Regions from separate parts of the Oerskovia sp. NPDC056781 genome, predicted to be linked through region 1. Evidence: predicted binding sites of a transcription regulator. Region 1 holds the regulator's gene; each other region holds the start of a gene.
The links. The regulator HrcA, encoded in region 1, represses chaperone genes, less so after heat shock. The targets are predictions, from matches to a motif close to TTNGCACTCGNNNNNNNCGAGTGCNAA.

Region 2: ACFRCR_RS14995 (glycoside hydrolase family 15) is a predicted target of HrcA. The motif match lies at 4,937-4,963, and genes of this name have one in related genera.
Region 3: ACFRCR_RS04985 (FmdB family zinc ribbon protein) is a predicted target of HrcA. The motif match lies at 1,920-1,946, and genes of this name have one in related genera.

Annotation. Positions count from the first base shown of each region.
Region 1 is NZ_JBHUAD010000002.1:33,433-44,363, forward strand. It holds gene hemW (radical SAM family heme chaperone HemW) at 1-586, shown strand, start outside; gene ACFRCR_RS00500 (acyltransferase family protein) at 766-2,658, shown strand; gene ACFRCR_RS00505 (hypothetical protein) at 2,818-3,885, shown strand; gene ACFRCR_RS00510 (DUF4870 domain-containing protein) at 4,110-4,661, shown strand; gene ACFRCR_RS00515 (DUF3097 domain-containing protein) at 4,745-5,611, opposite strand; gene ACFRCR_RS00520 (MFS transporter) at 5,744-7,186, shown strand; gene hrcA (heat-inducible transcriptional repressor HrcA) at 7,431-8,447, shown strand; gene dnaJ (molecular chaperone DnaJ) at 8,563-9,675, shown strand; gene ACFRCR_RS00535 (16S rRNA (uracil(1498)-N(3))-methyltransferase) at 9,677-10,513, shown strand; gene ACFRCR_RS00540 (histidine triad nucleotide-binding protein) at 10,584-10,931, shown strand, end outside.
Region 2 is NZ_JBHUAD010000203.1:168-6,788, reverse strand. It holds gene ACFRCR_RS15020 (uracil-DNA glycosylase) at 1-337, opposite strand, end outside; gene ACFRCR_RS15015 (DUF3263 domain-containing protein) at 455-775, shown strand; gene ACFRCR_RS15010 (LytR C-terminal domain-containing protein) at 807-1,469, shown strand; gene ACFRCR_RS15005 (cold-shock protein) at 1,593-1,796, shown strand; gene ACFRCR_RS15000 (phytoene desaturase family protein) at 1,802-3,292, shown strand; gene ACFRCR_RS14995 (glycoside hydrolase family 15) at 3,392-4,846, opposite strand; gene groL (chaperonin GroEL) at 5,083-6,621, shown strand, end outside.
Region 3 is NZ_JBHUAD010000033.1:848-11,778, forward strand. It holds gene ACFRCR_RS04980 (penicillin acylase family protein) at 1-1,884, opposite strand, end outside; gene ACFRCR_RS04985 (FmdB family zinc ribbon protein) at 2,055-2,387, shown strand; gene ACFRCR_RS04990 (SAF domain-containing protein) at 2,487-3,176, shown strand; gene mscL (large conductance mechanosensitive channel protein MscL) at 3,270-3,701, shown strand; gene ACFRCR_RS05000 (hypothetical protein) at 3,809-4,054, opposite strand; gene ACFRCR_RS05005 (hypothetical protein) at 4,107-8,216, opposite strand; gene ACFRCR_RS05010 (vitamin K epoxide reductase family protein) at 8,701-9,345, opposite strand; gene ACFRCR_RS05015 (alpha/beta hydrolase) at 10,087-10,931, shown strand, end outside.

The sequences.
Region 1 (10,931 bases):
CGGGCTGGAGTGGTACGAGGTGAGCAACTGGGCCCGGCGGGCAGGGACCGGCGACGGCTCCGTGCCGGGTGAGGCGGTGGCGGACCCGGCGTTCGTGTGCCGTCACAACCTGGCGTACTGGCGGGGCGAGGACTGGTGGGGGATCGGCCCCGGGGCGCACTCGTACATCGGAGGGGCCTCGAACCGTACCGACGATCCGGAGGACTCCGCGGACATCTCCGACCGCGTCTCCGACACGGCCGACGACGCGGCCGCGCCTGCACCGGGCGGCCGTGAGGGCGTGCGATGGTGGAACGTGAAGCACCCGCGACGCTACGCGGCGATGCTCGAGGCGGGCGGCAGCCCGGCGGCCGGACGTGAGCTCCTGACCGTCTCGGAGGCTCACCTCGAGCGCGTCATGCTCGGTGTGCGACTGCGTGAAGGACTGGACCTGAGCGTCCTTACCGAGGTGGGTCGGCGCAACGTGGCCGGCATGGTCGCGGCGGGCCTCCTCGACGGAAGAGCGGCGATCCGAGGCCGCGGGGTGCTGACCCTGCGGGGACGGCTGCTGGCGGACACGGTGGTACGGGAGCTGACTGACGGGTGACGACGGTAGGACAGTCGGCTCGGGCGCAGGCCGGAGCAGCCAGGACCTCGACCGACCGCGTCGACGTGTGGCAGCGACTGCGACCTGCTGACCTCGACCTCGAGTCGCCTGACAGGTCCCTCGTCGGGCCCCCGCCGCAGAGCCCACCGGCTCCCGGTGGGTACCGTCCGTCACGACCGGTGCGACCGACGGTCCGGTACCGGCGGATCGCCGGGCTCGACGGGCTGCGCGCGCTGGCCGTGCTCTCGGTCATGGTCTTCCACTTCGCCCCGCAGGTCCTCCCCGGCGGGTACGTGGGCGTCGACATCTTCTTCGTGCTCTCCGGGTTCCTCATCACGACGCTCCTGGTCCGCGAGTTCCGGGCGCGGCGGGCCGTGTCCCTGTCCCGGTTCTGGGTCCGGAGAGCCCGCAGGCTCCTTCCGGCGCTGGGGCTGGTCGTGCTCGTGTGCACGGCCGCCGCGGGGCTCGTCGGGGGCGATCTCCTCGTGGGGATCGGGGCCCAGGTGGTAGGGGCCGCCACGTTCACGAGCAACTGGGTCTACATCGCCCAGGGCAGCACGTACTCCGGGGGACTGGCGCCCCAGATCTTCGCGAACCTGTGGTCGCTCGCCGTCGAGGAGCAGTTCTACCTGGTGTGGCCGCTCGTGGTCCTGGCGGTGCTCGCACTGCGGATCACCCGGCGTCGGGCTCTGGTCCTGGCGGGGGTGCTCGCCGTCGGGTCCGCCGTCGCGATGGCGGTCCTGTACTCGCCCGGCACGGACCCGACCCGGGTCTACTTCGGCACCGACACCCACCTGTTCGGGCTCATGATCGGTGCGTTCCTCTCGTTCTGGCACCTGCGCACGGGGCGTCCGACGCTCGTCCGCGAGGCGCCGCGTACCACGACCCGCAGGGGAACCCTGTTCGTCGTGGGCGCGGGGACAGCGGGCGCGGCCGTCCTGGTCGTCGCGATGCTCTGGATGCCGTGGGACGACGGCATCACCTACCGGGGTGGACTGTTCGTCGTGTCGCTCGCGACGGCCGGGGTCGTCAACCTCGTGCTGCACGCACCGGGCCTCGGCAAGCAGTTGGACCGGGGGCCGGTGGGCTGGGTGGGCGCGCGCTCGTACGGCCTGTACCTGTGGCACTGGCCCGTCTTCGTCCTGGCCGCAGCGCTCGCCGGAGGCGGCGGGCTGTACGCGAGCCCCGGCCCGTGGGTCGCGCTCGCCGCGACCGTCGTGACGTTCGGTGCCGCGGCGCTGTCCTACCGGTACGTCGAGCGTCCCGTCATGGGACGAGGCCTCGCGGGGTACGTGCGGACCGTCGTGGCGTGGCTCCGCCGGGGCGCGTCGGGCCGCAACCCGTTGCCGGTCCGCGGGTGGCTCACGGTCGGCGGGGTCGTGGTGGTCGTCGGGCTCGCGGTCACGGGCTTCGTGCGCGCCCCGGCGATCTCCTCGGTCGAGGCGCAGATCCGCGCGGGCGCGGAGGTCGCCGCGCTGACCCAGCAGCCGGGCGGTGAGGCGCCTGCGGCACCGGCCCCCGACGCGGCGCCCGTGCCCGCGGAGCCCGCGCCGGAGACCCCGGCCGTGGCCCCGACGCCTCCACCCGGCGACCAGGTCACGATCATCGGGGACTCGGTGACGTTGGCGAGCGCGCCCGCGCTGACCGCGGCCCTTCCCGGCGTGCTGATCGACGGTGCCGTGGCCCGGCAGATGAAGGACGCCGTCGGCCTCGTCGACGCCGTCCGCGCGGCCGGGAACCTCCGGCCCTACGTCGTGCTCTCTCTCGGGACGAACAGCACGGTCGACGCCGCGATGATGGACAAGGTCCTCGCCGCGATCGGTCCCGACCACACGGTCGTGCTCGTCACGGGGTACGCCGACCGGTCGTGGGTGCCGGTCACGAACGCCGAGCTGGTCGGCGCGGCCCAGCGCCACGGGAACGTCGTGGTCGCGGACTGGAGCGGCGCGATCTCGTCCCAGCCCGCGCTGCTCGGACCCGACGGCGTGCACCCGACCTCCGAGGGGACGTCGCTCTACGCGGGGGTCGTCTCGGGCGGCCTCGCGCAGGCGGTCGCGCTCCGCGGACCCTGACGACTCACCGGCGTCGCCCGAGGAGGTTCGGGCGTCCCACGCTTCCTGTGGCGGGAATGGCCCGAACGCCCCATCGTGGAGGGTGATCTGTGAAATGTTCGATCGTCACAGTCCGTTCACAGTGTGGCTTGCCGCACCCCGCCGACCCGAGGGATCACGATGAGCGACAACACCGCAGGCGGGCCGCCGCCGGAAGAGAACGAGCCGACCCCGCAGAACCCCTACGCGAGCACACCGGACCCCGGGGCCGCCGCGCAACCGCCCTCCGAGCCCGTACCCCCCAGCCAGCCCCCGGCCCAGCCGCCGGCGACGCCGCCCACGCAGCCCCCGGCGCAGCCGGCGCCGCCCGTGCAGCCGGCGCCGCCCGCGCAGCCGGCGCCGTCCGCGCAGCCCGGGCCTCCGGTCGCCCCGCCGTACGGCGCCCCGACCCCGCCCCCCGCGCAGCCCTACGGCACTCCCGCCGGTGGGCAGCAGCCTCCGTACCCGCCGCCGGCAGGGGCCTACCCACCGCCGGCCGGCGCGTACCCGCCTCCCGGCCAGCCTGCGTATGCGGGGGCCGCGGCGTTCTCGGTGGGTGACGCGATCGGCTTCGGGTGGAAGAAGTTCTGGGCCAACCCGGGACCGTGGATCCTCGCGGCGCTGATCTTCCTGGTGATCAACGCGATCTTCAGCTGGATCTCCGGCGGCTTCGACAACTTCACGGACTACCGCACCGACGGGTTCTCGGACACCAACATGGCCGAGGCGCTGGGGCTGAGCTTCGTCAGCGTCCTGCTGACGATCGTCGGTGTGATCATCAGCTACCTCATCGCCGCCTTCTACTCCCGGGGGGCTCTCGACGAGACGCAGGGGCGCAAGCCCGACGTCGCGGCGTTCTTCCGGATCGCCAACGTGGGCAACGTCCTGCTGGCCGCCTTCCTCGTGGCGGTCATGACGATCATCGGCACGATCCTGTGCATCCTGCCCGGCATCGCGGTCGCGATCTTCTCGGCGTTCGTCTACTACTTCACCCTCGACAAGGAGCAGGACGCGATCACCGCGATCAAGTCCAGCTGGTCGCTCGTCGCGAAGAACTTCGGGTCCGTCTTCCTGCTGCTCCTGGCGCTCTTCGGGATCAACATCCTGGGTTTCCTGGTCTGCTTCGTCGGCCTGCTGGTCACGATCCCGCTGTCCTACATCGCGGTCGCGTACGCCTACCGCCGTCTGGTGGACGAGCAGCCCGTCTGACCTCCGGACAGGTCCCGACGCCGGGCCGTGCCGCACCTCCACCTCGGGTGTGCGGGACGGCCCGTCGTCGTCCGCCCACGGGCCCTGCGGGGTGTGTGCCGGGTGCCGGCAAGGTGAATCGCCCGCTCAGGGGACGGGCACGGTGGCCGCAGGTGTGCCGGACCGGCTAGCGTGAGGCGCCCGGTCCGTCCCGAACGGTCCGGTCCGTCCGTAGAGAGGCCCCGATGAGCAGCCAGAACCCTTCCGACCAGGTCCCTGACTACGGGCAGTACGTGCCCCCGACGGACCAGCACGGCACGCCCGGAGCCCAGCACGGGCAGCCGGGCCAGCCCGGCCAGCAGGGGTGGCCCGGTCAGCAGCCCCCCTACGGCCCTCCCGCGGGCCAACAGGGTCAGTACCCGCCCCAGGGCCAGTACCCGCCGCCGGGCTACCAGGGCGGCCCGGCCGCCCCGCTGTCACCCGCCGACACCAAGACCTGGGCGAGCCTGTCCCACCTCCTGGGTGGGATCCTCGGGTTCCTCGCACCGCTCGTGATCTGGCTCGTCTTCCGCGAGCGCAGCCACGTCGTCGACGCCGAGGCCAAGAAGGCGCTCAACTTCCAGATCCCCGTGGCCCTCGTCCTGCTCGCCGCGAACTGGGTGCTCCCGGGCTTCCTGTCCGGTCTGGTCGTCCTCGGCGTCTGGGTGGCGTCGCTCGTGCTCGGCATCATCGCGTTCCAGGCCGTCAGCAACGGCCGTCCGACCAGCTACCCGATCGACGTGAAGATCGTGAAGTAGCGCAGGCCGACGCACGTCGAGAGGGGGTGTCCCAGGCAGGCCTGGGACACCCCCTCTGGCCGCGTCACCGCGGGCGCCGGACCTCAGTCGGCCGTCACGAAGTCGATGAGCTCCTCGACGCGGCCGAGCAGCGACGGTTCGAGGTCGGCGTAGGTGCGCACGGTCCCGAGGATCCGCTGCCAGCCCCGGGCCACGTCGGCCTGCTCGGCCGCCGGCCACCCGAGCTCGCGCAGGATGCCGCGCTTCCACTCGGTGCCGCGCTCGATCACGGGCCACGCGTCGAGGCCGACGCGCTCGGGCCGCACGGCCTGCCACACGTCGACGTAGGGGTGGCCCAGCACCATGACCGTGCCGGGACGCACGCCTCGCAGGGCCTCCGCGACCAGGCGCGTCTCCTTGCTGCCGGGGACCAGGTGGTCGACCAGGACGCCCACCTTGCGCTCCGCCGTCGGGCCGAAGTCCTTGAGGGCTTCGCTGAGGTTGTCGACGCCGTCGAGCAGCTCGACCACGACCCCCTCGATGCGCAGGTCGTCGCCCCACACCTTCTCGACGAGCTCGGCGTCGTGCTTGCCCTCGACCCAGATGCGGCTGCCGCGTGCGACGCGCGCCCGGACGTTCGCGACCGCCCGTGAACCCGACGCGGTGCGCGTCGGGGCGACGGGCGCCGTCGAGGTCACCGGGGCGGTCAGCTCGACGGGCTCGCCGTCGACCCAGAAGCCCGGGCCGAGGGGGAAGGTGCGCGTGCGGCGGGCACGGTCCTCGAGGACGACGACGTGCATGCCGCCGGACTTCTCGACCCGCACCACGGCGCCGACCCAGCCGGTCTCGACGTCCTCGACGACGAGGCCGCGCTCGGCGGGCTGCGGGCGGGAGACCGGGCGCCGGCGGTGGGGGACCGGGGCGGGGGTCGCGCTGGACAGGACGTCGGAACCGTAGCGATCGAAGCTCACCGACGTCACCCTAGGCGCTCGTGGCCCCCACTCCCGGAAGGGGCGCGCGGCGACGCGCGAGGTCGTCTCCGACCTCGACGGAGCGGGGCTGCTCGCCGGGTGCGGGCCCACGCGCCGTGGTACGACTGGCCGGTGAGCACTTCGAACGGTCCCGCCGCGCCCGACGCCCAGCGGTGGCGCGTCCTGGGGCTGTGCCTCGCGGTCGGGTTCGTCACGATGCTCGACGTGTCGATCGTCAACGTCGCGCTCCCGTCGATCGAGAGGGCGCTCGACGCGGGCCCGACCGAGCTGCAGCTCATCGTCGCGGGCTACACCCTCGCGTTCGGGCTCGCGCTCGTCCCGGCCGGCCGCCTGGGCGACGCGGGCGGGCGTCGCACGCTGTTCGTCGTCGGCCTCGTCGGCTTCGCGCTCACGAGCCTCGCGGCGGGCCTGGCGCCGAACGACGAGTGGCTCGCGATCGCCCGGCTCCTGCAGGGCGTGAGCGCGGGCATGCTCAACCCTCAGGTCATCGGGCTCATCCAGCAGATGTTCTCGGGGTACGAGCGCGGCAAGGCGTTCGGCATGTTCGGCGCGACGATCGGCGTCTCGACGGCGCTGGGTCCGCTCCTGGGCGGACTGATCCTCCAGGTCGCGGGCGAGGAGAACGGGTGGCGGTGGATCTTCGGGATCAACGTCCCGATCATCGCGGTCGTGCTGCCCCTGGCCATCAGGTTCCTGCCCGTGACGGCGCGCAGGCCCGGTCCGCGCAGGCTCGATCCCGTGGGCCTCGTCCTCGTCGCGGTCGCGACGGTCGCGGTCATGCTGCCGTTCGTCACGACGTCGGGCCAGGACGACGACCCCGGCCGCTGGTGGTGGCTCGCGCTCGGGGCGGTCGCGGTCGTCGCCGCAGTGTTCTGGGAGCGGCGATACCAGCGCACCACGGGCGCCCCGGTCCTGGACCCGCGGGTCCTGTCGCTGACGTCGTTCCGCAACGGCACGCTGCTCGGCATCACGTACTTCGCGGGGTTCACGGGCATCTTCCTCGTCGCGACGCTGTACCTGCAGAACGACCTGCACTTCACGCCGCTGCACGCGGGGCTCATCGGGATGCCGTTCGCGATCGCGTCGGGCGTGGCGTCGTGGCTCGCGGGTCGCGGGGTCGCGCGCTGGGGCAGACCGCTCGTGGTCGCGGGCCTCGTGGTGGTGCTCGTCGGGCTCGGGGGCGTGATCCTCGCGATCCGTGCCACGGGGGACGACTCGTCGGCCGCGGGCTGGGGCATCGCCCTGACCATGATGATCACGGGGATCGGCAGCGGGACCGTCATCTCCCCGAACCAGACCCTGACCCTGGCCCGCGTCCCCGTCGAGCTCGCGGGCGTCGCAGGCAGCATGCTCCAGCTCGGGCAGCGCGTGGGATCTGCCATGGGCATCGCCGTGGTCCTCTCGACGTACTACTCGCTCAAGGCGGGCGGATCGACGGGAGCCGTCGCGGCGAGCACCGCGATGCTCATCACGGTCGCCCTGGTCGCGGTCTCGCTCGTGGTCGCGGTCGTGGACCTGCGGTCGCGGCACGCGCACGCCACGCCCGCACGGTGACGTCCGCCACGTGAGCGCCGCCGCCGGGCGCCGTGCCGCGTGGGCGGCACGCCCAGGCCCGGGGAGAGCCTCGGGCCCGACGGCGGAGCGCGGGCCGCTCCGTCGGCTGCGGCCCCAGCCGGGCCACGGTCGGGAAGACCCCGTGAGGAGCATGTGCACGTCGCGCCCCACGCCTCTCGCGACCGCGTAGAATTAGCACTCGACGGTGGAGAGTGCGAGAACGCGCGACGATCGGGAGGTGGCCATGAGCGAGGAACGACGGCTCGACGTGCTGCGTGCGATCGTCGAGGACTACGTCCTGACGAGGGAGCCGGTGGGATCCCGGGTCCTGGCCGAGCGGCACCGCCTGGGGGTGTCCCCCGCGACGATCCGCAACGACATGGCCGCCCTCGAGGAGGACGGGTACATCGCCCAGCCCCACACCTCGGCCGGGCGTATCCCCACGGACAAGGGCTACCGCCTGTTCGTGGACAGGCTCTCGACGGTCAAGCCCCTGTCCTCGCCCGAGCGGCGGGCGATCGAGACGTTCCTGTCGGAGGCCGTCGACCTCGACGACGTCGTGGCCCGCGCGGGGCGTCTGCTCGCCCAGCTCACGGGCCAGGTCGCCGTGGTGCAGTACCCGTCGCTGCGCCGGTCGGGCCTGCGGCACCTCGAGCTCGTGCCGGTCGGCGACCGGCGGCTGCTCGTGGTCATCATCACGGACACGGGCCGCGTCGAGCAGCGCACCCTCGAGGTCACCCAGGCGCCGGACGAGGCCACGCTCGCCGAGCTGCGCTCGCGGCTCAACGCCGTGGCGGCGGGCAAGCGTCTGGCGGAGCTCGGCAAGGGCTTCGCCGACGTCGCCGAGGAGTTCCGCCCCGAGCACCAGGACCTCGCTCGCTCGCTCGCGCTGCTCGTCGAGGAGACGCTGTCCGAGGAGTCGGAGGAGCGCATCGTGCTCGCCGGCACCGCCAACCTGGCCCGGGTCGGCATGAGGTTCGAGCACGCGCTGCGACCGGTCCTCGAGGCGCTCGAGGAACAAGTCGTGCTGCTCGGGTTGTTGACCGAGATGGCCGCGGAGTCCGGGGTGAGCGTGCGCATCGGTCACGAGACGCAGCTCGAGGGGCTCGCGGAAACCTCGGTCGTGACGAGCGGATACGGTAACGAGGGGGACTCGGTCGCGCTGATCGGCTCGATCGGACCGACCCGCATGGACTATCCCGGGACGATCGCCTCGGTCCGCGCGGTCGCGCGGTACCTGTCGCGCGTCCTGACCGCATGAGTTCGGTTCTTGCGCCGGCGGGCGCCGCGCCGGGTCCTTCGACCCTGGTCGTCACCGCACGGTGTTGTCGGAAGTCGCCGATCCTGGATCGGCGTGCGCTAGTAGAGAGTGACCTGTGAGCGACTACTACGAGATCCTGGGCGTGCCCCGGGACGCGAGCCAGGACCAGATCAAGAAGGCCTACCGCAAGCTGGCCCGTGAGCTGCACCCTGACGTCGCGGGCGAGGCCGCCGAGGACAAGTTCAAGGACGTGTCCCGCGCCTACGAGGTGCTGTCCAGCCCGGACAAGCGCCAGCAGTACGACCTCGGCTCGGACCCGTCGGCCGCCGGTGGGGGCATGGGCGGAGGGTTCGGCTTCCAGGACATCTTCGAGACGTTCTTCGGGGGCGGCCAGGCGCAGTCGGGCCCCATCCCGCGCGCACGCCGCGGCCAGGACGCCCTGGTGCGTCTCGACATCGACCTCTCGGAGGCGACCTTCGGGGCGCGCCGCGAGCTCCAGGTCGACACCGCGGTGATCTGCGGAACCTGTTCGGGCTCGTGCTGTCGCCCCGGCACGTCGCCCCGCACGTGCGACGTGTGCAACGGCCGCGGCACGGTCCAGCGCGTGGCCCGTTCGTTCCTCGGCCAGGTCATGACGACCGCCCCCTGTGCCGCGTGCCAGGGCTTCGGCACCGTGATCCCCGAGCCGTGCGCCGAGTGCGCGGGCGAGGGTCGCGTGCGCAGCCGTCGCACCCTGACGGTGAACGTCCCCGCGGGCGTCGACACGGGCACCCGCATCAAGCTCACGTCGCAGGGCGAGGTCGGCCCGGCCGGCGGCCCCGCGGGCGACCTCTACGTCGAGATCCGCGAGCGCAACCACGAGGTCTTCGTGCGTCGTGGCGACGACCTGCACTGCACGCTCCAGGTGCCCATGACGGCTGCGGCCCTCGGGACGGTCCTGGAGCTCGAGACCCTCGACGGCCCGCAGGAGATCGACCTGCGCCCCGGGACCCAGCCCGGTCAGATCGTCACGCTCAAGAACCTCGGCGTCGGCCACCTGCACACCGGTGGTCGCGGTGACCTCAACGTGCACGTCGAGGTCCAGGTCCCCACGGGCCTCGACGAGGAGCAGGAGGAGCTGCTGCGCTCGCTCGCGAAGGCCCGCGGCGAGGAGCGCCCGGACCCGCGCCTGTCCGCCGCGCACCCGGGCGTGTTCTCCCGCCTGCGCGACAAGCTCTCGGGGCGCTGACATGAGCGCGCCGGTCTTTCTCGCGGAGGCGAGCAGCCCGTCGGAGAGCGGGGCGGCGGGTGGCCTCGCCGCCTTCCCGGCGGGTTCGCTCTACGTGCTCGACGGCGCCGAGGGGCGCCATGCGGGCGTCGTCCAGCGGCGCGGGGTCGGGGAGGCGGCCGACGTCGTCGACGGCGAGGGCCTGCGCCTGCGGTGCACCATCGAAGGGGTCGAGCCCTCCGGGGTCCACCTGCGCGTCCGTGAGGTCGTCGAGGAGCCCGCGCCCGACGTCGTCGTGACGCTGGTCCAGGCCCTCGCGAAGGGCGACCGTGACGAGATGGCGATCGAGGCGGCGACCGAGGTCGGCGCCGACGCCGTGGTCCCGTGGCAGGCCGAGCGCTCGATCGTGGTGTGGCGTGGCGACCGCGCGGCCAAGTCGCGCGCCCGCTGGCTCGCGACCGTGCGCGCCGCGACCAAGCAGGCGCGACGTGCCCGCCTTCCCCGGGTCGACGTCGCGATCGACACGCGCGGGCTCGTCGAGCGCACGCGTCAGGTCGTCGACGCGGGCGGTGCCGTCATCGTGCTGCACGAGGAGGCCGTCGCCCCGCTCGCCGAGGTGGCTCTGCCCGTCCCCGCGTCCCAGGACGTGGCCGCGGCGGGACGAGCGCCCGAGGTGCTCGTCGTCGTCGGGCCGGAGGGTGGGATCTCCGAGAAGGAGGTCGAAGCGCTGACCGGTGCCGGCGCGCGCACCGCGCGCCTCGGCCCGCACGTGCTGCGGACCTCGACGGCAGGCCCGGTCGCGATCGCGATGCTCGTCCAGCGGCTCGGCCGGTGGGGCGGGGCGGACGACGAGCGGTGACCTCGCGCGTGGTGCCGACGCACGACCTGCCTCCCGGGCCGTGCCGGCGAGCCGGGGGTAGCCTGCCGTCATGACCAGCAACGACACCTCGCGCCCGACCGACCCGGACTGCCTGTTCTGCAAGATCGTCGCAGGAGAGATCCCCGCGACGGTCGTGGCGACCACGGACCAGGCCGTGGCGTTCAAGGACATCAACCCGCAGGCCCCGCTCCACGTCCTCGTGGTGCCTCGTGCGCACCACGGCGACATCGCGCAGCTCGCCGCCGCCGACCCGGACCTCCTCGCGGGGGTCGTCGCCCTGGCCGACGAGGTCGCGAGCGAGCAGGCCGACGGGCAGTTCCGGCTCATCTTCAACTCGGGGCCGCGCGCCGGGCAGAGCGTCTTCCACGTCCACGGGCACGTCATCGGCGGGACCGCG
Region 2 (6,621 bases), on a different contig from region 1:
TCGGGTAGGGGTCCTGGCCCACGATCAGGACGCGCACGTCGGCCAGCGGACGCTGGAAGGCACGCAGGATGTCCGACGGCGCGGGCAGGTACGGGCGTCCGGCCGCGGCCTCGGCGCGCAGGAAGTCGCCCACGGCCCGGAGCTGGGGCTCGACGGGGGCCAGCGCCTCGGCCCAGTCCGGGGCCATGATCTCGGCGAGCGGACGGTGGGCGCCCTCGGACGTGCCGTGGGGCGCGGCGGCCGTGCCGGGCGCTGCGGCCGGGGCGGTGGGGCCGGGGGTGGCGGACGGGTCCTGCTCGAGGGACCCCGAGGTCGGTGGCGTCGCGAAGGTGTTCACGCGGCGAGGGTACGCGAGCGGGTGAATGACATGGTTGTGGTTCGCGCGTAGGCTGGTGCGGTCCAGGTGCCCGCCCCTCAGGAGCGGGTCGCGTCCCGACGAGTGAGGATCTTGCCCATGAGCGAAGCGTTCGCCGCGACCGAGCACCTCGTCGCGCCCACCGGGACGGACGACGCGCCTGTCGAGGGATCGGAGCTCTCGGCCCGTGACCAGGAGATTCTGGCCTTCGAGCGTCAGTGGTGGAAGTACGCCGGGGCCAAGGAGCAGGCGGTCCGTGAGCTCTTCGACATGACCGCGACGCGCTACTACCAGGCGCTCAACACCCTGATCGACTCGCCTGCGGCCCTCGCGCACGACCCCATGCTCGTCAAGCGCCTGCGTCGGATGCGGTCCACCCGGCAGCGGGCGCGGTCGGCCCGTCGCCTCGGCGACATTTAGTCGCTGGGCCAAGTCGGGCTAACCTGTCGCCGTGAGCAAGAGCGATTACCCCTACGCGCCTGACGAGTTCGACGTCCCCGCGCCCGAGGGCGCACCCGTGGGGGTCTATCGCGCTCCGCGCAGCGGCTGGAGCAAGACGTGGCCCTTCCTCCTCGTCGCGGTGATCTTCGCGGGTCTCGCGGTCGGAGGGGTCGCTGCGATCTCCGGCGGTCTCGGTCAGAAGTCCCCTGCGGAGGCCGACAAGCCCGCGGCGGAGCAGCCGGCCGACGGTGCGGCTGCTGAGGAGCCTCCGGCCGCGGAGGAGCCTCCCGCCGCGGAAGAGCCCCCTGCCGCTGAGGAGCCTGCGGCCACGGAGGAACCGCCCGCGGACCCCGCCACGGACCTCACGGCCCTGCTCGCAGCCGCGGACAAGGGCGCGTACGTCCGGGTCCTGAACGACGGCGGGCCCGCCGGTGAGGCACGGACCGGCAAGGACGCGCTGGACGCCAAGGGGTTCACCAAGACCAAGGCCGAGGACTACCCCGGCGACTCCGGGCTCACGGCGACCACCGTCTGGTACACCGAGAACCGCAAGGAGACGGCGACGGCCGTCGCAGCGATCCTCGGCATCCCGGCCGAGCAGGTGACCCAGGCGCAGGTGCGCGAGGGGGACGTGGTCGTCGTCGTGAAGTCGGCCCTCGCACCCGCTTCCTGATCGCCCGGCCCCGCTTCCGGCCACTGCTTTCCTCGTGTGACCTCTGCCACTAGGCTCGACCCCACCACGGGGCGTCCGATGCTCCGATGCTCGCATCCGGTTCGTACGCACGAGGAGACGTCGATGGCACAGGGCACCGTCAAGTGGTTCAACGCCGAGAAGGGCTTCGGGTTCATCACCCCGGCCTCGGGCGGGCCGGACCTCTTCGTCCACTACAGCTCGATCCAAAGCGACGGCTACCGGTCGCTCGACGAGGGGCAGCAGGTCGAGTACGAGCAGGGGCAGGGTCAGAAGGGCCCCCAGGCCGAGCAGGTGCGCGCGCTCTGAGCGCCGTGACCCCGGCCCGGCACCTGACCGAGGTGGACGTCGTCGTCGTCGGGTCGGGTCCCAACGGGCTCGCAGCGGCGGTGACGTGCGCCAGGGCCGGGCTGTCCGTGCGCGTCCTGGAGGCGCAGCCCACGGTCGGCGGGGGTTCTCGCACGCTGGACCTCGGGCTGGCCGAGGGCATGCTCCACGACATCTGCTCCGCCGTGCACCCCATGGCGTGGGCGTCGCCGTTCTTCCAGGCGTTCGACCTGCCGTCGCGCGGGGTCGAGCTGCTCGTGCCGGAGGTCTCGTACGCGCAACCCCTGCCAGGCGGTCGCGCGGGGATCGCCTACCGGGATCTCGACCGGACGGTCGACGGTCTGGGGCCCGACGGCGCCGCGTGGCGCTCGCTCCTCGGCTCGCTGTCCCGGCAGCCCGGGCACGCGGTCGCGACGGCGCTCGGTGACAAGCGCAGCGTCCCCGCGGGGCTCCTTCCGCGCGGGATCCCGACCGCGGCCCGTTTCGGCCTCGGTGTCCTCGAGCAGGGTACGAGCATGTGGGACCGGCGCTTCGTGGGAGACGTCGCACCGGCGCTCCTCACGGGGGTCGCCGCGCACGGGATCGCCCCCATGCCCTCGCTCGCGTCGGCCGGGGTCGCGATGCTCCTCGCCTCCCTCGCGCACACCGAGGGCGGCTGGCCGATCCCCCGTGGGGGGTCGGGAGCGATCGTGACCGCTCTCGTCGCGGATCTCGAGGCGCACGGTGGCCAGGTCGTGACCGACCACCCGGTCCGCTCGGAGTCGGACCTGCCTCCGGCGCGCGCGATCATCTTCGACACGACCCCGCGCACGGTCGTCGAGGTCTTCGGGTCCCGCCTGACGGGCCGGGCCGCGCGTGCGCTCACCGCGTTCCCCTACGGCAACGCGGCGGCCAAGGTCGACTTCGTCCTGCGCGGGCCGGTGCCGTGGCAGCACGCCGACGTCGGACGAGCGGGGACCGTCCACGTGGGTGGTACGCGCGCCGAGATGGCCGCAGCCGAGGCCGCGGTCGCTGCCGGCACGCACGCCGAGCGTCCGATGGTTCTCGTGAGCGACCCCACCGTCGTCGACCCGTCGCGCAGGGTCGGGGACCTGCGGCCCCTGTGGGCGTACGCGCACGTCCCCGCCGGCTCCACGCTCGACGTCACCGAGGCGATCACGGCACAGATCGAGCGCTTCGCGCCCGGCTTCCGCGACGTCGTCGTGACCTCGCGTTGCGTGCCGGCCGCGCGCATGAGCGAGCACAACGCCAACTACGTGGGTGGGGACATCGCGGCGGGGACGGTCAGCCTGTGGCGCGTGATCGCCCGCCCGACGGCGCGCCTCGACCCGTACGCGACCGGGCTCGACGGCGTCTACCTCTGCTCGGCCTCCACGCCTCCCGGACCCGGGGTCCACGGGCTCGGGGGCTGGTACGCGGCACGGCGCGTGCTGCACCGGGAGTTCGACGTGCCGCACCCGCCACGACTGGCGCCCTGACGCCGGGAGCGGGACGGAGCGGCCCGGGCCCATGGGGCGGGCCGGATCGCTCGTGAGGACGGACCCGGGAGCTCCGGGCCCGACGCAGCCGGGCAGGGCTCAGGAAAGCGCAGCGTCCTCAGCGCGCTGGTCCTCGAGCTCGACGAGCGTCAGCACCACGAGCGCCGAGCTCCACGTGAGCGGGGCGACCGCCGCAGGGGAACCGTCCGCGAGGACCTTCTCCGGGATCGCGCCCGAGGCGGTCCGATGGGTGTCGAGCCAGTCGAGCCAGCTCTCCGCGGCCTCGACCTCGCCGGTCGAAGCACCGGCCAGCGCGAAGAGGGCGGTCTGGGGCGTCCACGAGATGCCGTCGGTGCGCCAGCCCGCCCCGGGCGCCACCCCGCCCGCGGGCCGGAGCATCGACATGACCGACGACCGCCACGCCTCGTCGGCCCCCTCGAGGGCTGTGGGTTGGAAGGGAGGCAGGGCGAACGTCGTCGCCGCGTCCTGGGGGCCGCCGGACGCGTGCCGCGGGTAGCCCTGCGGTCCGAAGCGCTCCTCGATGGCCGTGCGCAGCCGCGCGGCGGCGCGGGCGGCGTCGGCCGCGGACGCCCACTGCTCACCGTCGGCGTAGATCGATCGGGCCGCCTCGAGGCCCGCGAGCAGGGGGGCCGCGGTGCCGAGCGTGAGCTCGGTCGGGTGGACCTCCCAGTAGTCGCTCGACGGCGGGGGCAGCGCGGTGTCCTCGTCGAGGATGCCCAGGACGTAGCTCGTCGACGCGTCGACGAGCGGGGCGAGCCGCTCGCGCGCTGCCGCACGGTCCTGGGGGGCCTCGATCTCGTCGAGCACGGTCCAGGCGGACCACAGGGCCCACCCGTTGCCGTCGGACTGGCCGCCCCGGTCGTCGGGCACGCCCGAGGCGTCCGGCAGGTAGCGGGCCTGGAACGATCCGTCGGTCTCCTGGACCGACCGGAGGAAGTCCAGCACTCGCAGAGCGTCGTCCACGTGACCGGTCCGTGCGTAGGCCGCCGCCGTGAAGGACGCGTCCCGGGGCCAGACGAAGCGCCACCTCGGGGAGGGGGCGGCGAGCGAGGCGCCGTTCACGAGCGTCAGGGCGTGCAGGTCGAGCAGCGCGTCCTCCCCGAGAGCGGCGAACCGGGTGCCCTCGCCGGGGAGGTCCCCCTCGGCGAGCCAGGCCCTGGAGGCGCCCGCTGCGCGCTCGGCGGCCTCCACGTCGAGGAGCCGGTCCGCCGTGAGGGGGGAACCGGCGATCACCGTGAGGCGGTCGACCTCGCCGTCGGCCGGATCGAGGCTGCCGGCGACCTGTGCCGGGTCGAGCGCGGCGGGGTCGAGGACGCGGCTGCCATCGAGGTAGGTGGCCGCCATGCCGTCCGGGAGGCGGAGCAGGGAGTCGTCCTCGGCCGTCGCGACGCCGTCCTGGTAGAGGTCGACGTGCGCGTCGGTCGGCAGGGGGACGGGGGTGGCACCCACCGTCACGAGCACCACGACAGGGGCGATCGCTGCTCCGAGCACCGCCAGTCGCCACCGCGTCGTCGCGAACCTCACACTGCGCATCCTAGGACGAGCCGGACGCTCGCTGTTCCGCTGCGGGCGATAGGGAGCAGCTGGCCTTGCACTCGCCCCTGCCGAGTGCCAATAATGGCGTTAGCACTCTCGGTATGAGAGTGACAGGTTTCTCTGGTCGTCAGGTGAGGCCCGCGAGTCGGCGTGACATGAACGCCGACGTGCGCGAGCCGTCCGTCGCGGGCGCCGACCGACCGTCACACGCCACCAGCGGAGGATCAATCCCCATGGCAAAGATCATCGCCTTCAACGAGGAGGCTCGTCGCGGGATGGAGCGCGGGCTCAACGTCCTCGCCGACACCGTGAAGGTCACGCTCGGCCCCAAGGGCCGCAACGTCGTCCTCGACAAGAAGTGGGGCGCGCCCACCATCACCAACGATGGTGTGAGCATCGCCAAGGAGATCGAGCTCGACGACCCGTACGAGAAGATCGGTGCGGAGCTCGTCAAGGAGGTCGCCAAGAAGACCGACGACGTCGCGGGTGACGGCACCACCACCGCGACCGTGCTCGCCCAGGCGCTCGTGCGCGAGGGCCTGCGCAACGTCGCGGCCGGCTCGAACCCGATCGCCCTCAAGCGCGGCATCGAGAAGGCTGTCGAGGCCGTCACGGCTCAGCTGCTCGTCGCCGCCAAGGAGATCGAGACCAAGGAAGAGATCGCCGCCACGGCCGCGATCTCGGCCGGTGACCCCGCGATCGGCGAGCTCATCGCCGAGGCCCTCGACAAGGTGGGCAAGGAAGGCGTCATCACCGTCGAGGAGTCGAACACGTTCGGCCTCGAGCTCGAGCTCACCGAGGGCATGCGCTTCGACAAGGGCTTCCTCGCCCGCTACTTCGAGACCGACCCCGAGCGTCAGGAAGCGGTCCTCGAGGACCCGTACGTCCTGATCGTCGAGTCGAAGATCTCGAACGTCAAGGACCTCCTGCCGCTGCTCGACCAGGTCATGAAGGCCGGCCGCAGCCTCCTCATCATCGCCGAGGACGTCGAGGGCGAGGCCCTGGCCACCCTCGTGCTGAACAAGATCCGTGGCACGTTCAAGTCCGTCGCCGTCAAGGCTCCGGGCTTCGGCGACCGCCGCAAGGCCATGCTGCAGGACATCGCGATCCTCACCGGTGGCCAGGTCATCTCCGAGACGGTCGGCCTCAAGCTGGAGACCGCGACCCTCGACCTGCTCGGCCAGGCTCGCAAGGTCGTCGTCACCAAGGACGAGACCACGATCGTCGAGGGTGCCGGCGACGCCGACCTCATCGCGGGTCGCGTGAACCAGATCCGTTCCGAGATCGAGAAGTCGGACTCCGACTACGACCGCGAGAAGCTCCAGGAGCGCCTCGCCAAGCTCGCCGGTGGTGTCGCTGTCATCAAGGCCGGCGCCGCGACCGAGGTGGAGCTCAAGGAGCGCAAGCACCGCATCGAGGACGCCGTCCGCAACGCGAAGGCTGCCGTCGAGGAGGGCATCGTCGCCGGTGGTGGCGTGGCCCTCATCCAGGCCGGCGCCGTCGCGTTCGAGACCGCTGCCATCACCGACCTGGTCGGCGACGAGGCGACGGGTGCGCAGATCGTGCGCGCCGCGATCGACGCCCCGCTCAAGCAGATCGCGATCAACGCCGGTCTCGAGGGTGGCGTCGTGGCCGAGAAGGTCCGCAACCTCCCCTCGGGCCACGGCCTGAACGCCGCGACCGGCGTCTACGAGGACCTGCTCGCCGCAGGCGTCAACGACCCGGTCAAGGTCACGCGCTCCGCGCTGCAGAACGCTGCGTCCATCGCAGCG
Region 3 (10,931 bases), on a different contig from region 1:
GTCGACCTTGCGGCCCGAGTCGATCTCCTCCTGCAGGAGGGTGCGGATGCGCTGCGAGCGGTACCCGTAGTCCCAGTCCGTCGTGAGGAACGGGGTGGTGCCGGCGGGCAGGACGGCCTGGTTCGCGGCGACGATGAACCCCTCCTCGGGGTCGATCACGCCCGGCATCTGCGCGGCGGGCACGTAGCCGGTCCAGTCGTAGCGCTCGTCCCAGCCGGGCCGCGGCCACGTGCCGTCGGAGGGCACGGGGCCCTCGACGTTCGCCCGTACCGGGATCCGGCCCGGCGCATGGTAGCCGATGTGCCCGTCCGTGGTCGCGAAGACGATGTTCTGCGCGGGGACCTCGAACAGGGCCGCGGCCGCCTTCATGTCCTCGGCGTCCGACGCGAGGTTGAACGCGAAGACCGCGTCCGCGGTGTGCCCGGGGTCGAGGGCGGTCCAGCGGAGCGAGACCTCGTAGTCCCCGAGCGGGGTGCCCTCGGTCGGGGACTCCGCGACCCTGTCCATCGGGAGCACGGTCGAGACGATCGGGCCGTGGACCGTCGAGGCGATCTTCAGCTCGACGTCCTCGCCGCCGTTGACCTTGATGGTCTCCGTGCGGGTCTCGAGCGACTCCCAGTCGTCGCCCCGCAGGTACGTGTCGTCACGCACGCGCTCGATGAAGAAGTCGGTGACGTCCGCACCCATGTTGGTCAGTCCCCAGGCCACGTCGGCGTTGTGACCGATGATCACCCCCGGGAAGCCCGCGAACGAGAACCCCGAGACGTCGAACCCGCAGGCGGCGCTGACCTCGTTGCAGTGGAGCCCGACCTGGGCCCACACACCGGGGGCCTGGAGGGACAGGTGCGGGTCGTTGGCCAGCAGGGGCTTGCCGCTCGTCGTGTGCTCACCCGAGACGACCCACGAGTTGGAGCCGGTGCCCTCGCCACGGCCGACGAGCACGGGCACGGCGGCGAGCGCGGCATCGGCCGCCGCGACGGCGGACTGGAGCTCGCTGCCCGCGAGGGTCGGCGCGTACGCGGTCTGCTCCGCGCCCTCGACCTGGACGGGTTCGCTCGTGGTCGGCACCTCGGACGGGTCGAGGATCGGGAGGTTCGCCTGGGCCGCGTACTGGGGGAAGAGGGTGCCCACGCGGGCGACGTCCTGGGCGACCTTGGCGGGGTCCTGGGCTCCGTTCGGGGCGCCCGCGAAGCCTCCGTACGCGATCGCGCGCTCGAGCTCGTCGTCGTAGTTGCCGCGCAGGTCCCAGGCCATGGCCTTGAGCCACGCGAGCGAGTCGATCGGGTCCCAGGGCTCGGGGTCCGGCACCGAGACGCTCGTGCCGAGGACGGTGTACTCGAGCGCGATCTCGCTCGGGTCGCGGTCCTCGACGTAGGCGTTGACGCCGTCCGCGTAGGCCTGGAGGTAGGCCTTCGTCTCGGGGGCGAGGATCTTCCACTCCTCCTCGGCGACGAGGCGCCAGCCGAAGGTGCGGGTGACCTTGTCCGCGTCGATCGCGACCTGGCTGTCGCCGACCAGCTCGGCCAGACGGCCCGCGGTCACGTGCCGGCGGTAGTCCATCTCGAAGAAGCGGTCCTGCGCCTGGACGTACCCCTGGGCGCGGAAGAGGTCCTCGGGCGTGTCGGCGTAGATCTGCGGGACGCCCTGCGCGTCGCGCAGCACGCTGACCTCGGCGTCGAGGCCCGTCAGGGTGAGGGTCCCGTCGGTCTGCGGGAGCGGCCGGCGGACGGTGACGACGGCGAACACCGACACGGCGACCAGCAGCACGACCACGAGCGCGGCGATCGCGATCACGCCCCGGCGGGCGCGCGAACCTCCCCGTCGGGCAGCAGGGACGGGCGGCGGGGGGTCGCCGTGGACTCCGGCGGGGACATCAGCAGACACGGTGCGAGACTACCCCGGGCAGGCCGGGCGTATGATTAGCACTCAGAAGCCACGAGTGCCAGTCCGGCTGTGTCCTTCCGTCGACCCGACGCGCACGCCGGACGCCACGGACCAGGCTCGCGCCCGGCCCGTGAAGACCGCACTCCCCCGCGACCTCTTGAGGAGAGACCGTGCCCACCTACGCGTACACGTGCACTGCCTGCGGCCACGCCTTCGACATCCACCAGGCGTTCACCGACGACGCGCTCACCGTGTGCCCCGAGTGCGGTGGCCGGCTGCGCAAGGTCTTCTCCTCGGTCGGGGTGACCTTCAAGGGCTCGGGCTTCTACCGCACCGACTCGCGCTCCTCGAAGTCCTCGAGCACGGGCTCGACGACGCCTGCGACGCCCGCGAAGTCCGCCGACTCGTCGAGCAGCTCGTCGTCCGGGTCGTCGAGCAGCGGGTCGTCGAGTGCCTCGGGCTCCTCGGGCTCCGGGGGCTCCTCCACGCCGTCGGCGAACTGACCCTGCCGCGAGCCGTGCACAGGTAGCGCCCGGGGCGTCCTGTGCACAGGTCGGGGGCCGTGCCACGGGCCGCCCGTACGAGCCGCCTAGCGTCGGCGCATGGCTCCTCCCGCATCGTCCGCTGCTCACGCGCCGGGTCGCCGTGCGTCCACGGCCCGACGGCGCCTGCGCGCCCTCGCGTGGCGCTCACGCCTCGTGCTGCTCGCGCTGGGCTGCGGCCTGGTCGCCTCCGTCGTGGTCGACCGCCTGAGCCCTCCACCACCGGACACGAGGCCCGTGGTCGTGACGGCCCGAGCGGTCGGAGCCGGCACCGTGCTGGCAGAGGGGGACGTCACGGTCGTCCCCGTCGCCGCGTCGCTCGCGCCGGCGAGCTCACTGACCACGGTGAGCGACGCCGTCGGGCGGACCACGGCCGTCGCCCTGCCGGCGGGGCAGGTCCTCTCGCCCTCGCTCGTCGCCGCGGGCGACCTCGCGGCCATGGCTCCCACCGGGACGGTCGTGGCGCCCGTGCGCCTCTCCGACCCCGACGTCGCCGCGCTCCTGCACCCCGGCGACCGCGTCGACCTGCTCGCGGCCACGGGCAGCGCGGACGACGCCGTCACGGGCAGCCATCTCGCGCGGCGGGCCCTCGTGGTGGCAGGGGCCCCGGCGTCGGCCTCGTCCGTCGGACTGCTCGGTGACGGCACCCAGGACGGCGGCGTCACGCTCGTCGCCGTGCTCCCGGAGGAGGCCGCCGCGCTCGCCGGCGTCGGCGAGTGGGGTGGCCTGTCCGTGGTCCTGGTGCCCTGAGCATGGAAGGATCGCGTCCGGACCTCGCTCGGGCGACGGGCACCGCCGAACGCCGCGCGCGCCCCGTCCCCACCCTCTCGAAAGGAACCTCGTATGAAGAACGTGTTCGACGGCTTCAAGGACTTCGTGCTCCGCGGCAACGCGATCGACCTGGCGGTCGGTGTCGTGATCGGTGGTGCGTTCACGCTCGTCGTGACCTCGATCGTCAACGGCCTGATCAGCCCTCTCGTCGCAGCGATCTTCGGCGAGCCGGACCTCACCGGCGTCGGGAACTTCACCATCAACGGGGCGGTGTTCAGCTTCGGCCTCATCCTCGACGCGCTCTTCAAGTTCCTGTGCGTGGCTGCCGCGCTCTACTTCGTCATCGTCATGCCGATGAACCACCTCGCGGCCCGGCGCAAGAAGGGCGAGGAGGCCGCCCCAGCGGCCCCGGCCGAGGACGTCCTGGTCCTCCAGGAGATCCGCGACCTGCTCGCCGCGCAGAACGCTCGATCCGCGGACTTCGGCGGTCCGGGCGAACGCTGACCGCAGCGCCCGGGGAGCGCCGTCCTCCCCCAGGGGCGGGGCGTTGTTCCGGTGATCGCCGACAAGTGTTGACGCGTGCGTGGAACACCCCCGGCCCCGCCGGTCCCTCAGGACCAGTGCGGCGGCACGTCGCGCAACAGCTCGGCGTCGTGGCTGTCGGTCGACGCCCCCGGACGGACGTCGCCCCAGGCCGCGGCGTCGTCGTCGGACCCCAGGCCAGCGACTCCCGCCTGCTCGGTCCCCGGTCGCACGACGCGGCGCGACCGGCGACGCACCGACCCGGCGGCCGCGGGACGCGGGGTCGGGCCGACCTGCGCAGGGTCGTCGGAGGGAACGCTGTCGGCGGGGGTCACGATCCCATTGTCTCAGCGTCCCCGACGTGCCCCGGTCTCCCCGGCCGACCCGTCAGTCCGTTCCGAAATCGTCGTCCGCGACCACGGGGACGACGACGATGCGATCGCTGCCGCCCGTCTGCGCGATCCCCCCGAGCTCGGGCAGCCGCGCGTCGCGCACGGCCTGGACCACCCGGCGGATGCGCTCGGCCTCCTTCGCGGGGTCGAGGAACGCCGCGGCGGACCACACCTGCGCGACGACCCAGCCCGTGCGCTCGAGGCGCTCGGCGAGCTGACGGTCACGCACGCGTACGCTGCGCTCGGCGACGTAGGCGTCGTCGTCGGTCAGGACCGCGACCAGGAGCTCGCCCGGGATGTCGGGGTGCCCGACGACCAGCGGGATCCGGTCTCCACCGACCACGCCGTAGTCCGTCTCGACCACGAGCCCCGCACGCCACAGGCGCTCGGCGAGGTCGATCACGAGCCGGTCGGGGTTGCCGCCCACGTCCACGCCGTTGCCCAGGGTGACCTGGTCGGCACGACCGTTGCGCTGCTCGGCGAGGTCGAGGACCTCCGCGAGGAGCTTGGCCCCGTGCCCGCGCAGACGCTCCGGGTCGAGGTCGGACGCCGTGAAGCACGTGACGACGTGCAGACGCCGGCGCGTCGAGCCCAGGGTGTCGAGGAGCATCGCGTCGCCGCCCGGCGCGTTGAGCACGCCGAAGCGGTGGAGCACGCGCCCGTGCGGGGTCCGGCCGTAGCCGATCGACAGGACGATCGTGTCCCGGCTGAGTCCGGCGACGCCCGAGACCTCGGCGACCACCACGGGCTCTGCCCGGGCGCCCGAGAAGAAGACGGCCAGGGCCGGGTTCTGCCGGACCTCGCCGAGGAGCGCGTCCCGGATCCGGTCCGCGTGCACGGGGCTCACGGTGACGATCGCGAGCGACTCCTCGGGTCGTGTCATGGCGTGCTCGATCGCGATCTCCACGACGCGGTCGACCTCGGCCTGCGTGCTCTCGACCGCGCCCGACGCCGGGTCCGGCATACCCGCACCGTCGACCAGGTCGAGGTGGACGAGCGGCTCCGCGCGGGGAAGCGGGCTGGGTCGCAGGACGCCCTCGTAGCCGTGAGCGGCGAGGAAGGCCGTGAGGTACGGGTCACGACGCGTGCCGCCTGCGGACAGGGCGACCGTCGGCAGGATCGCGGCGAGCTCGCCCACGGTCGAGCCCGAGGCGGCCCGCGGGTCGCCGAACACGACGACCTGACGCCCGCGCGCGATCGAGGACAGGACCAGCTCGACCGGGATGTGCTGCGCGGCGTCGAGGATCACGAGGTCGACGGTGCGGGTCGGGGTGAACAGGTGCGGCACGAGGGTCGGGGACGCGACGACGCACGGCCGCAGGCGGCGCAGCACCTCGGGGTAGCGCTCGTGGGCGTCGCGCAGGCTCGTCATCCGCCCCTCGAGGAGCTCGGTGAACAGCGCCTCGGCCTCGGTGCGGTGGTCGCGCATCGCCGCGCCGAGGTGCTCGCGCACCGCGAGCCGCACGGGCGCGGACAGCGCTGCGACGTGCGTGCGGTCGAGGTCGCGGAACCGCCCGGCCAGTGCTTCGAGCCCGGCCCCGTCCTGCCCGGCGAGCGCCGGGTCCTGCGCGAGGATCTGCTCGAAGACCGAGCTCCACCAGGCGAGGTCGAGCTCGGGGCCCACGAGCTCGGGCTCGACACGGCGAGCCGAGAGGTCGTCGAGCAGGTCGCCGAGCCCCTCGTCGCGCAGCGTCCGCAGTGCGGACGTCCGCGCAGGCAGGTTCTCGAGCGCCTCCTGGTCCTCACCGAGGGCCGCGAGTCGCGCCGCCAGCTCGCTGATCGGCAGGTCGAGGAGATCCGACCCCACGGGGGTCGTGGCGAGGACCGGGTCGAGGTACTCGAGGTCGATCCTGACGGCCTCGTAGGTGTCCTCGATCGCGGCGAGCCCCTCGGGGAGGGTGGGCCACCCGCCGCGTGGGCACTGCGCCTGCCAGACGGCGCGCTGCGCCTGGACCTCGATGAGGGCCGCGTGCAGGTCGGGGACCCGGACGCCGGGACGGAGCATGTCCTTGGCCTGCCGGCGCAGGCGACGGCGGTGGGCCCAGCCCATGTCGATGCCGTTCGCTGCCCGCCACTCGCGCGTGCCGGTCGCCTCGACGAGGTCGGTCGCGGTGCGCTCGAAGATCATGGGCTGGAACGCGTCGAGGGTGCCGCGCATGCCGCCGAGCATGCGGAGCTGGTCGCCCCACTGCCGGACGGTCGTGGCGGGGGTGAGGCCCGTGGTCGTCGCGACGGAGGCCACCTGGTCCCGGAGCTGCGGCAGCGTGTGCCCGGCGAGCCGTTCGACCCGGACCAGGGCGTCCTGCGCGTTCTCGGCGCTCGTGATGTCCGCGCCGAACCAGGGCGTCGACGTCGAGCGGAGCGTGAAGGCCCCGACCTCGGCAGCGCGCACGAGGCGGGCCGAGAGGTCGGCCCGGCGTTCGGCGCCGATGCGGATCGTGACCTCGGGTCCCAGGCGGACGGTCGTGCCGGGGGCCGGGCGCTGCGCGGTGAGCCGCGCGAGGGCCTGCAGGGCCGCGTAGGCGGACACGCCCCAGGGCTCGCGGACCAGGTGCAGGGACTCGATGTAGCCCGAGAGCTGTGCGCGCGCACCCAGGAGCCCGTCGCGGACCCGCGCGACGGAGTCGGTGTCGACGGTCTCCGCCTCGGCTGCCATGGCCCCGAGCAGACGGTGGGAGGCAGTGGTCCGCCACGTGGGTTCGGGGGCGATGTCGAGCAGCAGCCCGTCGAGCCCGAGCGCGGCGAGGCGGGTCGAGAGCGTCTCCGCGGAGCGTCGGTGGCCGGGGACGTAGAGGATGCTGCGGCCGCTCGCCGCGGCCTCGGCGACGACGGCGGCGATGGTCCCCGCGGTGTCGGCGCCCGGGGGCGCGTCGACGAACAGGTGGCTGCCGGTCGCGAGCGCGTCGATGACGTGGCGCTGCGCGGGGTCGAGGTCACCCACGCCCCGCTCCTGGGACGGGTCGGCGTCTCCGACGCGCGGGGCCGGGAGCTCGCGCGCGAGCGCGGTCGCTGCCTCCTCGGAGCCGGCGAGGGCTGCGACGACCTCGTGCCGTTCGAGGCCCGAGGCGAGCTCGTCGAGGTCGTCGACGAGGACCTGGCCGGGGTGGACGAACGTCCCGACGAGGACCCGCTGCGCGAGCTCGAAGTCGCCCAGCACCGCCTTGCCCACGGCGGTGATACGGGCCAGGGCGTCCGAGGGGTCGAATCCCGCGGGGGTGAAGGCGCTGCGCGCGAGCGTCACGGGGTCGATCAACCCGCCGTGGGCGCGCAGAGTGCGCGCGAGGACGGGGTTGATCTCGACGGTCGGCTCGAGCGTGAGGTCGTAGTCGGTCTCGCTGTCACCGCGCGGGGTGAGCGTGAGGGGCCGCAGCAGAACAGGGGCACGCACGGTGCGCGGCAGGGCGGGCTCGGCGTCCGTGCCTTCGGCGCCGTCGCGCGCGGGCCCTTCTCCCTGCCCGACGGCGCCACCCGCCGTGGGCGGGGTCGTCGCGGTCTGCGGCGGGTCGCCGGGGTCCCCCGCGGCGGGGCCCGCGGGCAGGCCCGTGGCACCGTCGATGGTCCGGCTGTACGTGGTCCCGGCGACGTGCGCGAGGGCGGCGACGTCGTCGGTCGGGAGGCGGGAGGGCTCGCCCTCGGTCCAGGTCGTGACACCGATCGCGAGGTAGGTCGGCGCGACCCCGTAGCGCTGGGCGTGCTCCTGCGAGCGGACGACCACGGCGCGTGCCCGGCGCCGCGCGGCGGGCAGGGAGGCCCCCTCGCGGAACAGGTTGGACAGTCGGGTCGGGCGCCCGGCGAAGAGCTGCGCCACTCCCGAGGGGTGGGCCGCGGTGAGGTCGACGACCGCGTCGCCCAGCAGGCCGATGTCTGCGAGCGACGACCCGCCCGCGAGCTCGACGAGCGAGGCGCGCCAGGACCGGACGGCGTCCTCGACGAGCTCGGCCGTGGTCGGCGGCTCGACGAGGGTCGGCCTTGCGAGCGTCGTGGATCCCTCGGCGGCCGAGGCCGCACCTCGGACGGCGCTGTCGTGCGCGTCCTGGTCGGTGAGCGGCCGGGCGGGATCGGCCACGGTCTCGCGGGCTGATGGGTTGCGGGCGGCTGCGTTCACTCTCGCACGCTAACCGCCCGGTCGGCCGGAACCGGCACCGGCACGCCGGGGGCGGCGACTTCGGGTGGGTCACGGAGGGTGACGGCTGCACGCCGACGACTTCTGAGGGAGGGGTTCGGCGCCGAGACGTCCGGAGCGCACCGTCGCGCCGCGGGGAAGGCCGAGGAGATTGAGGACGGTGCGCACCGCGCAGGGGGCAGGCGATACGCACCGTCAGAGATGATTGTGCAAGGTCTTCGCGCGTTCGTCAAATGTGTCCACGAGTTGGTCCGCACGGAGATGGACGAGCGTCCAGTTCGATGTGTCGGATTGTTCGTGGACGTCCGCTCGGCGCGGTGCACCCACGCTCTCGCCCCGTCGCCCCGTCGCTCCGTCGCTCCGTCTCCCCGAGCGCAGCACGGCCACGCCTCGGGCGAGGCGTGGCCGTGAGGTGAGCGGCGCCGTCGGGCGGGAAGGGACACCCCCGCCCGGCCGGGCCCCGTGGTCAGCCGAAGAGCTTGGACCCGTGCTTGAGCAGGACGCCCGCGCTCATCAGGACGACCCACGTCGCCGTCAGGAACACGTCCGCGTCCGAGCGGACGAACGACAGTGCCCGCTCCTGCGCCCGGGCCGGCAGGTAGAGGTTGTCCTCGATGATGTTCCAGTGCAGCAGCGTCATGAAGACGAGCGTCGTCGAGAGCGTGACCAGCAGGCACCAGGGGCACAGCGCGCCGATCACGAACATCGACTGGTAGAAGAGCCAGTAGGCGAAGATCAGGCCGAGCGTGTAGACGACCTGCGCGGAGAACATGAACCAGCGCGGGAACCGCACCCCACCGAGGCTCGCGACCGCGATCGTGATGACCACGGGTTCCGCGATCAGCCCCAGGAAGGCGTTGGGGAAGCCGAAGAGCGACGACTGCCACGCGACCCCGACGGCACCGCAGGACAGGACCTCGTTGACGTTGCACGAGAGCTCGGCCGCGGGGTTCGCCGCGAGCAGGACCGCGTCGTAGGACAGGACGAACGAGGCCGTGAGGCTGATGAGCGCGGAGACCAGCATGGTGCCGAACACCCACTGCCTGCTGTGCCGGAAACCCTTGATGCTCGACGGGTCGGTCCTGTGGTCGTCGTGCAGAACGTCGCTCATGCGTGATGCCCTTCCGGCGATGGCCCCCGGCCATCCCCGGAAGCCCTTCCAGCCTAGAGGGGGCCACGAGGCTGGACCCGCCGGTGGGGCGTCTCGCGGACGGGACGCGATCAGCAGATGGACGAGGAGTCGGCGAATGCCGGGAGCAGATGGGCGGTTCGCGCGAACGGGCCATTGTGGCGTGACGCCGGAAAGGTCTCGTGACGACGTGCACGAAATGCCTGGTGCATCTTCCTCGAAAAGCCGTCCCGATCGTTCATGGGTTCATGTCGCCCGCACCCCGGGGGCGATTTCGAGAAGGTGCGACGAATTGTCGGCCGTGACGGGCGAGACTCCGCCGTCCCCCGGGGGCCCGCCCGGCGGCGGGAGCATGGGCCCGACGGCCACCACCCATCCACCCTGCCGGAGATGTTCGAGGAATCGCCCACACAAGTGGGTACCGACGAAACGACCCACCGTGCAGTCGCCCCGAACCCCGTACCGGTCGGGCACGTCGCCGGGAATTCAGTTCGAATTTCAACTACCTCGACCCGTGCGGACCATCTGGCAGCGCGCCCTTTGTACGCACCCCCTTGCCGGTGGCGACCAAGGACATTCGCCCTGCCGCACAGCTCCCCTCACCTTCCGCGCGACCCCACCGGCATCATCCCGTGACCGGACGGCCCGACGCGCACCTCCGCGCGCCCCGGTGTAGACCGGGACCAGGGGCGCGACGCGCCCACCGGCAGCGAAGGAGCCGCCATGCCGATCGGGTACCTGGTCCCCGTGCTGCTCGTCGCGTGCTGCACGTCGGCCTCGCTCAGCCCGGCCCGCCGGCCCCCGCGGTTGGGCCGTCTCTCCTTCCGGATGAGCGTCCTCGTCAACGAGCAGCCGTTCGCCCTGCTGCTCGTGCTGGGCGCGGTCACGGCGCTCGCGCTCGTCGACGGAGACGTCGAGACGACCGGCGGACGCGTGGCTCTCGTCCTGGCCGCGCTGACCGCCCTCGGCCTCGTCCTGGTCGCCCGACGCGGCCTACGGGCAGCGCCCGCGCTCGACCACGCCCTGGTCGACGGTCTGCGCGCAGGACCGGGCACCGTCACGAACCGGGGACTGCCCTGGGCGCGGATCCTCCTGGCCCCGTTCGCGGTGCGGCGACGCGACGTCGAGCGCCTGGCCGACCTGCCGTACGGCGACGACAGCGGGGTCGGCGGGGTCGGCGGGGTCGGCGGGGGCAACCGCGACTCGCGCGGCCGCGAGCACCGGCTCGACGTGTACCGCCCCCGGTTGCGCCCGGCCGACGGCCCGACCCTCGTGTACTTCCACGGCGGCGGGTACGTGAGCGGGCGCAAGGAGCTCGAGGCCCGCGCGATGCTCTCGCGGCTCGCGAGCCGCGGGTGGGTGTGCGTGAGCGCGAACTACGGCTTGCGCCCGACGACGAACTTCCCCGGCCACCTGGTCGACGCCAAGCGGGTCCTGGCCTGGGTCCGGGAGCACGGCGCCTCGTACGGGGCCGACCCGCACCGCGTCCTCGTCGCGGGCAGCTCAGCGGGCGCGCACCTGGCGTCGCTCGCGGCGCTGACGCCTGGCGACCCGCGGTTCCAGCCCGG